2 regions of the Vagococcus jeotgali genome follow, and region 1 is predicted to be linked to the other one. Evidence: a T-box and tRNA genes for the amino acid it is inferred to sense, from the RefSeq annotation. Region 1 holds a T-box; the other holds one or more tRNA genes.

Region 1 (4,259 bases):
GATGTTGCTAAAACAGGATTTATTGAAGGGACGTTATTAATTCCTAATTTTGTTTTGTATGAGCTACAATATATTGCTGATTCTGGTGACAGCTTAAAACGTGTGAGGGGTCGCCGTGGTTTAGATATTTTAAATGCTCTTCAAAAAGAACCTGATATTTCAGTTGAAATGTATGAAGGTGATTTTGAGGATATTCAAGAAGTGGATAGCAAATTAATTAAGTTAGCTAAGTTGTTGGATGGTGTGGTTGTGACAAATGACTATAACCTAAATAAAGTGAGTGAGTTTCAAAACGTGCCAGTATTTAATATTAATGCTTTAGCTAATGCGATTAAGCCTGTTGTCATACCAGGAGAAACAATGGAAGTGATGGTGATGAAAGACGGAACAGAACGCCAGCAAGGTGTTGCTTACTTAGATGATGGTACGATGGTTGTGGTAGAAGATGGGAAACATTTCATGAATGAAAAGATTAAAGTCGTCGTGACAAGTGCCTTACAAACAGCAGCAGGTCGCATGATTTTTGCTAAGCCAAGTCATTCTCAAACAACGATTAAAGGTGATTCTTAATTTATTAAGAAAGTCTAAAGGAAGAACCTTTACTAATGATGAAAATGATTGTAAACTGGTTGTAATAACGTTTTTTAAATAAAATACGTCAACAAGGAAGGTCGATAACATGGCAAACAAAGTAAGAGTGCGTTATGCACCAAGTCCAACAGGACATCTACATATAGGAAATGCAAGAACAGCATTATTTAACTATCTATTCGCTCGTCACAATAACGGAGATTTCGTAATAAGAATCGAAGATACCGATCAAAAACGTAATATTGAAGGTGGAGAAAAAAGCCAATTAGATAATTTAGCTTGGTTAAATATTGACTGGGATGAATCCCCTGAAAATCCAGGAGAGTACGGCCCTTACCGTCAATCTGAAAGACAAGATTTATACTTACCCTTAATCGATCAATTATTAGCAAGTAATTTAGCATATAAGTGTTACTGTACTGAAGAAGAATTAGAAGTTGATCGTGAAATTCAAAGAAGTCACAATCAAATTCCACGTTATAACGGGAAATGTGCTCATTTAACACCAGAACAACAAGCTACTAAAGAAGCTCAAGGGATTAAGCCAGTTGTCCGCTTTAGAGTTCCTAAAGGTAGTGAGTATACGTTTAATGATATGGTTAAAGGTAATATCACCTTTGAAGCAGACAGTGTTGGTGGGGATTTTGTTATTTTAAAACGTGATGGTATGCCGACATATAACTTTGCTGTAGCAGTGGATGATTATTTAATGAAAATCACTCATGTACTACGTGGGGATGATCATATTGCTAACACACCTAAGCAATTAATGGTGTATGAAGCATTTGGTTGGACACCGCCAACGTTTGGTCATATGACGTTAATTATTAACAGTGAAACTGGTAAAAAGTTAAGTAAACGTGATGAAACGATTTTACAATTTATCGAACAATACCGTGATTTAGGTTATCAACCAGAAGCCATGTTTAACTTCATCAGCTTACTTGGTTGGTCACCAGTTGGGGAAGATGAAATTTTCAGTCAAGAGGAATTTATTAAGATGTTTGATGCTGATCGTTTAGGTAAATCCCCAGCAGCTTTTGATAATAAAAAACTTGAATGGATTAGTAATCAATATATGAAACAACTTGATTCAAAAGTGATGGCAGAGATGTGTCTACCATTTTTAATCAAAGATGGCTTAGTGGAAGAAAATCCAACACCAGAAAAATTAGCATGGGTTGAAGAGTTGGTGAGCTTATACCAACCACAAATGAGTTTTGCAAGTGAGATTGTTGATTTATCAGGTTTATTCTTTAGTGAAGTATTAGCTTTTGATGATGCTGCTGTTAGTGTATTAAAAGAAGAGCAAGTTCCAACTGTTCTTGAAGCTTTTAAAGTAGCTTTAACTGAGATAGAAGCTTTTGACGTACCTAGTATTAAAAAAGCTATTAAAGCTGTTCAAAAAGAAACAGGTGTCAAAGGAAAACAATTATTTATGCCAATTCGTGTAGCTGTGAGTGGTCAAATGCATGGTCCAGAATTAGCTGAAACAATTCTATTACTTGGAAAAGAAAAAGTCTTTGATCATATTGATCAAGCAATGAAAGAAATACAAGGATAAGAAAAGTAGTAGGGCTATTGTCTTAAGAGAGCTTGTGGTTGGTGTGAACAAGTGTCAAAGTTCTATGAAGTGCCTCTTTGAGTAGACTTGGTGACTAATTAGCCAGGTACGTGTAATAGGCGTTAACTATTAAAAGTTAGGCACGATTTTTTGTCTATAAAAAAAAGTGGAACCACGTGAGAACGTCTTTTAGTTTAGTTGACTAATAGGCGTTTTTTTATACGTTAACCAAAGGAGAGAAAAAAGATGAGTATTGTCATTTATAATACCTTAACTCGTAAAAAAGAAGAATTTAAACCATTAAAACCAAATGAAGTGAGCATGTATTTATGTGGCCCGACTGTTTATAATTATATTCATATAGGTAATGCTAGAAGTACAGTGGCTTTTGATACAATCCGTCGTTACTTTGAGTACCGTGGTTATAGTGTAACGTATGTATCGAATTTTACTGATGTAGATGATAAAATTATTCGCACAGCTAAAGAAGAAGGACTAACAACAAAAGCTTTGGCAGATAAATATATTGAGGCATTTAAGGAAGATACGGAAAAATTAAATATTCAACCTGCAAACTTACACCCTCGTGTGATTGATCATATTGATGACATTATTGCTTTTGTTGAAGAGTTGATTGAAAAAGGCTATGCTTATGAATCCGAGGGGGGTGTTTATTTTAAAACCCGCGAATTTGGTAACTATGGACAGTTAAGTAATAAAACTATTGATGAATTAGAGGTAGGAGCTAGTCAACGTACAGGTGATGAACAAGCTAAAAAAATTGATCCAATTGACTTTGCTTTATGGAAGCAAGCTAAAGAAGGAGAAGTATCATGGAAGTCACCTTGGGGAGAGGGACGTCCTGGTTGGCATATTGAGTGTTCAGTTATGGCTACAAAGCATTTAGGAGCAACGATTGATATTCATGCTGGAGGACAAGATTTAGAGTTTCCTCATCATGAAAATGAAATCGCTCAAAGTGAAGCCAAAACAGGTAAGACGTTTGCTAATTACTGGATGCATAATGCTTACTTAACAGTTGGTGAGTCAGGTGAGAAGATGAGTAAGTCTTTAGGTAATTTTGTCACAGCCCATGAGCTTATGAAAACTGTTTCTCCTGAGGTTGTCCGTTTTGCTCTATCAACAACTCATTATAGAAGACCAATGCCCTTTAATGAAGTGATTCTTCAAGAAGCAACAGCTAATTTGACTAGAATAAAAAATAGTTATGAGGCTAGTAAATTTAGAATAGACTTAGCAAGTGAATACTTAGAAGATGATACTCATATGATGGATCAAATCTATAAATTAAGAGACATGTTTATTCAAGAGATGGATGATGATTTTAATGCAGCTAATGGAATCACAGCTGTTTATAGTTTAGTTAAAGAATTGAATTTATATCTTGAAAGAAAAGAGCTATCAAAAGTAGTGCTATCTATTTTCCAAGAAACATTGGAAGAATTATTACTTATTTTTGGTATTGATCTAAAAAAAGATAATGATCTATTGGATGAAGAAATTGATAACTTAATTAAAGAGCGTGTTGAGGCAAGAGTCAATAAAGATTTTGCTAGAAGTGATGAGATTCGTGACATGTTAAAAGAGCAGGGAATTATATTGAAAGATACCCCTCAAGGAACAAGATGGAGTAGAAAGTCATGACAAAAGAAAAAGATTATAATTTATTAAGTGGATTGACATTAGCATATGTGGGTGATGCTATTTATGAAACCTATATCCGTGATTACTTAGTGAGATCAGGGCATACTCGTCCTAATCAACTACACCGCATGGCAACAAACTATGTATCAGCCAAAGGACAACATTATTTAATCGAAAAGATGATGGAGACTGATATGCTCTCAGAAGAGGAGTTAAAAGTATACAAACGTGGGCGTAATGCTAAAAGTCATACGAGTGCTAAAAACACCTCAGTATTTGTATATCGCTCGTCAACTGGATTTGAAGCATTAATGGGTTATTTACATTTGACTGGTCAAAAGATGAGGATGGAAGAGTTAATCACTTGGTGTATTAAAGAAATAGGAGAGAAGACAAATGAGTAGACAAAGAAGAGAAAAACCAGATTTTAGTAAAAAAA
Region 2 (4,259 bases), 370 kb from region 1:
CCTAAAAAGTAACGGAGGCGCCCAAAGGTTCCCTCAGAATGGTTGGAAATCATTCGTAGAGTGTAAAGGCAAAAGGGAGCTTGACTGCGAGAGTTACAACTCGAGCAGGGACGAAAGTCGGGCTTAGTGATCCGGTGGTTCCGCATGGAAGGGCCATCGCTCAACGGATAAAAGCTACCCTGGGGATAACAGGCTTATCTCCCCCAAGAGTTCACATCGACGGGGAGGTTTGGCACCTCGATGTCGGCTCGTCGCATCCTGGGGCTGTAGTCGGTCCCAAGGGTTGGGCTGTTCGCCCATTAAAGCGGCACGCGAGCTGGGTTCAGAACGTCGTGAGACAGTTCGGTCCCTATCCGTCGCGGGCGTTGGAAATTTGAGAGGAGCTGTCCTTAGTACGAGAGGACCGGGATGGACATACCTCTGGTGTACCAGTTGTTCTGCCAAGGGCATTGCTGGGTAGCTATGTATGGACGGGATAAACGCTGAAAGCATCTAAGCGTGAAGCCCCCCTCAAGATTAGATTTCCCATTTCTTTAAGAAAGTAAGACCCCTGAAAGATTATCAGGTAGATAGGCTAGAAGTGGAAGTGCAGTGATGCATGGAGCGGACTAGTACTAATCGGTCGAGGACTTAACCACATAAGCGGTGGACGATTATATGTTGTCTAATTTCAAATCCAGTTTTGAGTGAATAATCACTCATATAGATACAAAAGTGTAGTGGTGATGGCAAAAAGGATACACCTGTAACCATGCCGAACACAGAAGTTAAGCTTTTTAGCGCCGAGAGTAGTGAGGGGTTTCCCCTTGTGAGGGTAGGACGCTGCTACGCTTTGTATCATTCCGGCATAGCTCAGTTGGTAGTAGCGCATGACTGTTAATCATGATGTCGTAGGTTCGAGTCCTACTGCCGGAGTTCTCATAAATTAATTTGTGTAAAATTCGGAGAGTTGTCCGAGTTGGCCGAAGGAGCATGATTGGAATTCATGTAGGCGGTGATAACTGTCTCAAGGGTTCGAATCCCTTACTCTCCATTTTATTGAGATGATTCAAAAGAATGGCCCGTTGGTCAAGTGGTTAAGACACCGCCCTTTCACGGCGGTATCACGGGTTCGAATCCCGTACGGGTCATATTTACTTAAAAGTGAATAGTAAAACCAAAATGGTTCCGTGGTGTAGGGGTTAACATGCCTGCCTGTCACGCAGGAGATCGCGGGTTCGATTCCCGTCGGGACCGTTATTGGCGCAGTAGCTCAGTTGGTAGAGCAACGGATTGAAGCTCCGTGTGTCGGCAGTTCGATTCTGTCTTGCGCCATTTGGAGGGGTAGCGAAGTGGCTAAACGCGGCGGACTGTAAATCCGCTCCTTAGGGTTCGGCAGTTCGAATCTGCCCCCCTCCATTCTTCAAGGGGTATAGTTTAGTGGTAGAACTACGGTCTCCAAAACCGTCAGCGTGGGTTCGAGTCCTACTACCCCTGTTAATATAAATATGGCGATTGTGGCGAAGTGGTTAACGCACCGGATTGTGGCTCCGGCATTCGTGGGTTCGATTCCCATCAGTCGCCTTTATATTTTATATTATCTTTTGGGCTATAGCCAAGCGGTAAGGCAACGGACTTTGACTCCGTCACTCGTTGGTTCGAATCCAGCTAGCCCAGTTTTTTTTATTTTAAGGCGGTATAGCCAAGTGGTAAGGCAGAGGTCTGCAACACCTTTATCATCGGTTCAAATCCGGTTACCGCCTTTTTAGCCGGTGTGGCGGAATTGGCAGACGCGCTGGACTCAAAATCCTGTGATTGAAAGATCGTGCCGGTTCGAACCCGGCCACCGGTATTAAAGTAAATTCAAGTTGGTAATATAACAAAAAACAACCTTCAACGGGTTGTTTTTTTGGATCTTCGTCAAATCGTGTTGATATTTAAAAATTGATAAAATAAGGGCATTAGAAGAAGGGGGATTTTTCCTCCTTCTTCTTTTTAATTAAATTGAAATGATTGGCCTTGAATAAGGAAAATCCGTCGCTTAAAAGTTAAGAAATTTCGGTACCCATAGGCTGTTCGTTTGATAGCTTTGATTCGGTTGTTAATTCCTTCTAAAAAACCATTTGAATAAGAATGATTTAAAGCATTGGTAACACCCTGCCTGAAGGTTTGGAATGTTTTGAATTTGACTTTAAATTCTTTAGATAATTCAGTATAAACAGAGTTAGTTAATTTTAAAAAAGTGCTAAATTATTTGTTTCATAGGAATATTTTAATTCCGAAATGTCATCATAAGCTATTCTTACAGTCGTATTGTAAGAAAGTAGTTTTTCAATTTTATGTTAAAAAGCAAGACATCGTATTAATGGAAATATTCATCAATAGGATTCACTACGATAGGGTAAAATATTTTGTGTAAATAGAAATTTAGGGTAGAAAAAGAGAAAGTCCATTCTGTAAAATTAAAGTTACGACACAGAAATTTTATAGGAGGACTTTCTCATGACTCATTTTACTACAGAAATAATGGAAACACTAATTAATAAAGGTGATTTAGATGATTTATTTCGTCGTCATTTAGAACTCGCTATCAACTCATTATTACAGGCTGAATTAACAGCGTTTCTTGACTACGAAAAGTATGATAGAGCTGGATTTAATTCAGGTAATTCCCGCAATGGGAATTACTCACGTTCATTTAAAACAGAATATGGAGAATTAAATTTGGTGATTCCTAGAGATAGAAATGGAGAATTTTCCCAACAAACATTACCAGCCTATAAAAGAACCAATGATTCCTTAGAAACTACTATTATTCAGCTATTTAAAAAAGGGATCACTATGTCTGAAATCTCTGATCTAATTGAAAAAATGTATGGTCATTATTACACACCACAAACTATTTCAAACATGAGTAAAATCGTATCTGAAGATGTTTTGGCTTTTAAAGAAAGAACTTTAGAAGCTAAATACTCAGTCATTTTTATGGATGCTACTCATATTCCTTTAAAGAGACAAACCGTATCAAAAGAAGCCGTTTATATTGTGATAGGCATTCGATTGGATGGAACCAAAGAGGTTCTAGGATTTACTATTGCTCCAACCGAATCTGCTTATGTTTGGAAAGAGATACTTCAAGATTTAAAAGATCGTGGTTTAGAAGAGGTTTTATTAGTTGTAACTGATGGTTTAAGTGGTATTCACGATAGTATCCATAGTGTCTATCCAAATGCTCAATTTCAACAATGTTGTGTCCATATCTCTAGAAATATTGCTCATAAGGTTCGTGTTAGTGATCGACAAGAAGTCTGTAATGATTTCAAATTGGTTTATCAAGCAGCTTCAAAAGAAGAAGCTATGAATCAAATAAGTTTTATGATAGATAAATGGAAAAAGCAGTATCCACGAGTAGTTAAATTACTCTTGAATCCTGCTATATTAACTTTCTATAACTTCCCACCATCAATCAGAAGAACTATCTACTCAACTAACTTGATTGAGGGATTTAATAAACAGTTAAAAAAATATACAAAGAGAAAAGAACAATTTCCTAATGAAGAATCTCTGGAGAGATTCCTTGTTTCTCAGTTCAATGAATATAACCAAAAATTTTTAGGCAGAGTACATAAAGGATTTAAGGAAATACAAGATACATTAGAATCAATGTTTTAACTTAAAAAAATGGAATGGATTTTCCATTTACACATAATTCTTGACGCAACCTTCACTACAAAGCTACTATAAATAAGTTATCTTAATTATATTATTATTTTAAAAGTATAAGACTTGAAATTGTGATAAACATATGTAAAAATGAGACACAGTTTTAAATGAGGAGATGTACACAGTGAATAAGAAAACAGCATGGTTAAAGGGTGTTGTGGTTAGTTTTCTTGTGTTAGTTATAGTTGGGATATCACTATATATTATTCAAATGACAAGCTATATTCGGCAAACACTTCAATGGAAACCTCTTGTTCAACAAGTACTCGAGGAAGAGGACCTGTTAGAGTATGAGGATTTAGTCCTGAGTATTATTTTTACAGAAACTAAAGGAAAACAAATTGATATCATGCAAAGTAGTGAGAGTAAATATGGTGAGCAAAATAAAGTGATGTCACAAGAGGAAAGTATCAGAAATGGTGTTATTCATTTAAGTGAATCTATTGAATTATCATTAAATAGTGGAGGTGACTTATGGACTGGTGTTCAAGCATATAATTTTGGTAAAAATTATATTGATTATGTTGCCAACAATGGAGGAGTTAATTCTTTAGAAA

What was found. The T-box of region 1 lies ahead of cysS (cysteine--tRNA ligase). A T-box ahead of a tRNA ligase gene usually reads a tRNA of that ligase, here a tRNA-Cys.
Region 2: it has a tRNA-Cys gene. The T-box ahead of cysS (cysteine--tRNA ligase) is inferred to sense a tRNA for this amino acid. The anticodon was not compared.

Annotation. Positions count from the first base shown of each region.
Region 1 is NZ_CP142146.1:262,396-266,654, forward strand. Features, by position in the region: gene VSF34_RS01415 (PIN/TRAM domain-containing protein) at 1-570, shown strand, start outside; gene gltX (glutamate--tRNA ligase) at 680-2,155, shown strand; T-box leader at 2,140-2,348, shown strand; gene cysS (cysteine--tRNA ligase) at 2,402-3,820, shown strand; gene VSF34_RS01430 (Mini-ribonuclease 3) at 3,817-4,224, shown strand; gene rlmB (23S rRNA (guanosine(2251)-2'-O)-methyltransferase RlmB) at 4,217-4,259, shown strand, end outside.
Region 2 is NZ_CP142146.1:637,048-641,306, forward strand. Features, by position in the region: rRNA gene VSF34_RS03275 (23S ribosomal RNA) at 1-638, shown strand, start outside; rRNA gene rrf (5S ribosomal RNA) at 716-831, shown strand; tRNA gene VSF34_RS03285 (tRNA-Asn) at 842-915, shown strand; tRNA gene VSF34_RS03290 (tRNA-Ser) at 944-1,033, shown strand; tRNA gene VSF34_RS03295 (tRNA-Glu) at 1,059-1,130, shown strand; tRNA gene VSF34_RS03300 (tRNA-Asp) at 1,164-1,236, shown strand; tRNA gene VSF34_RS03305 (tRNA-Phe) at 1,242-1,314, shown strand; tRNA gene VSF34_RS03310 (tRNA-Tyr) at 1,318-1,398, shown strand; tRNA gene VSF34_RS03315 (tRNA-Trp) at 1,406-1,476, shown strand; tRNA gene VSF34_RS03320 (tRNA-His) at 1,491-1,563, shown strand; tRNA gene VSF34_RS03325 (tRNA-Gln) at 1,585-1,656, shown strand; tRNA gene VSF34_RS03330 (tRNA-Cys) at 1,672-1,742, shown strand; tRNA gene VSF34_RS03335 (tRNA-Leu) at 1,748-1,831, shown strand; partial or broken gene VSF34_RS03340 (transposase) at 1,975-2,160, opposite strand; gene VSF34_RS03345 (IS256 family transposase) at 2,482-3,651, shown strand; gene VSF34_RS03350 (lysozyme family protein) at 3,827-4,259, shown strand, end outside.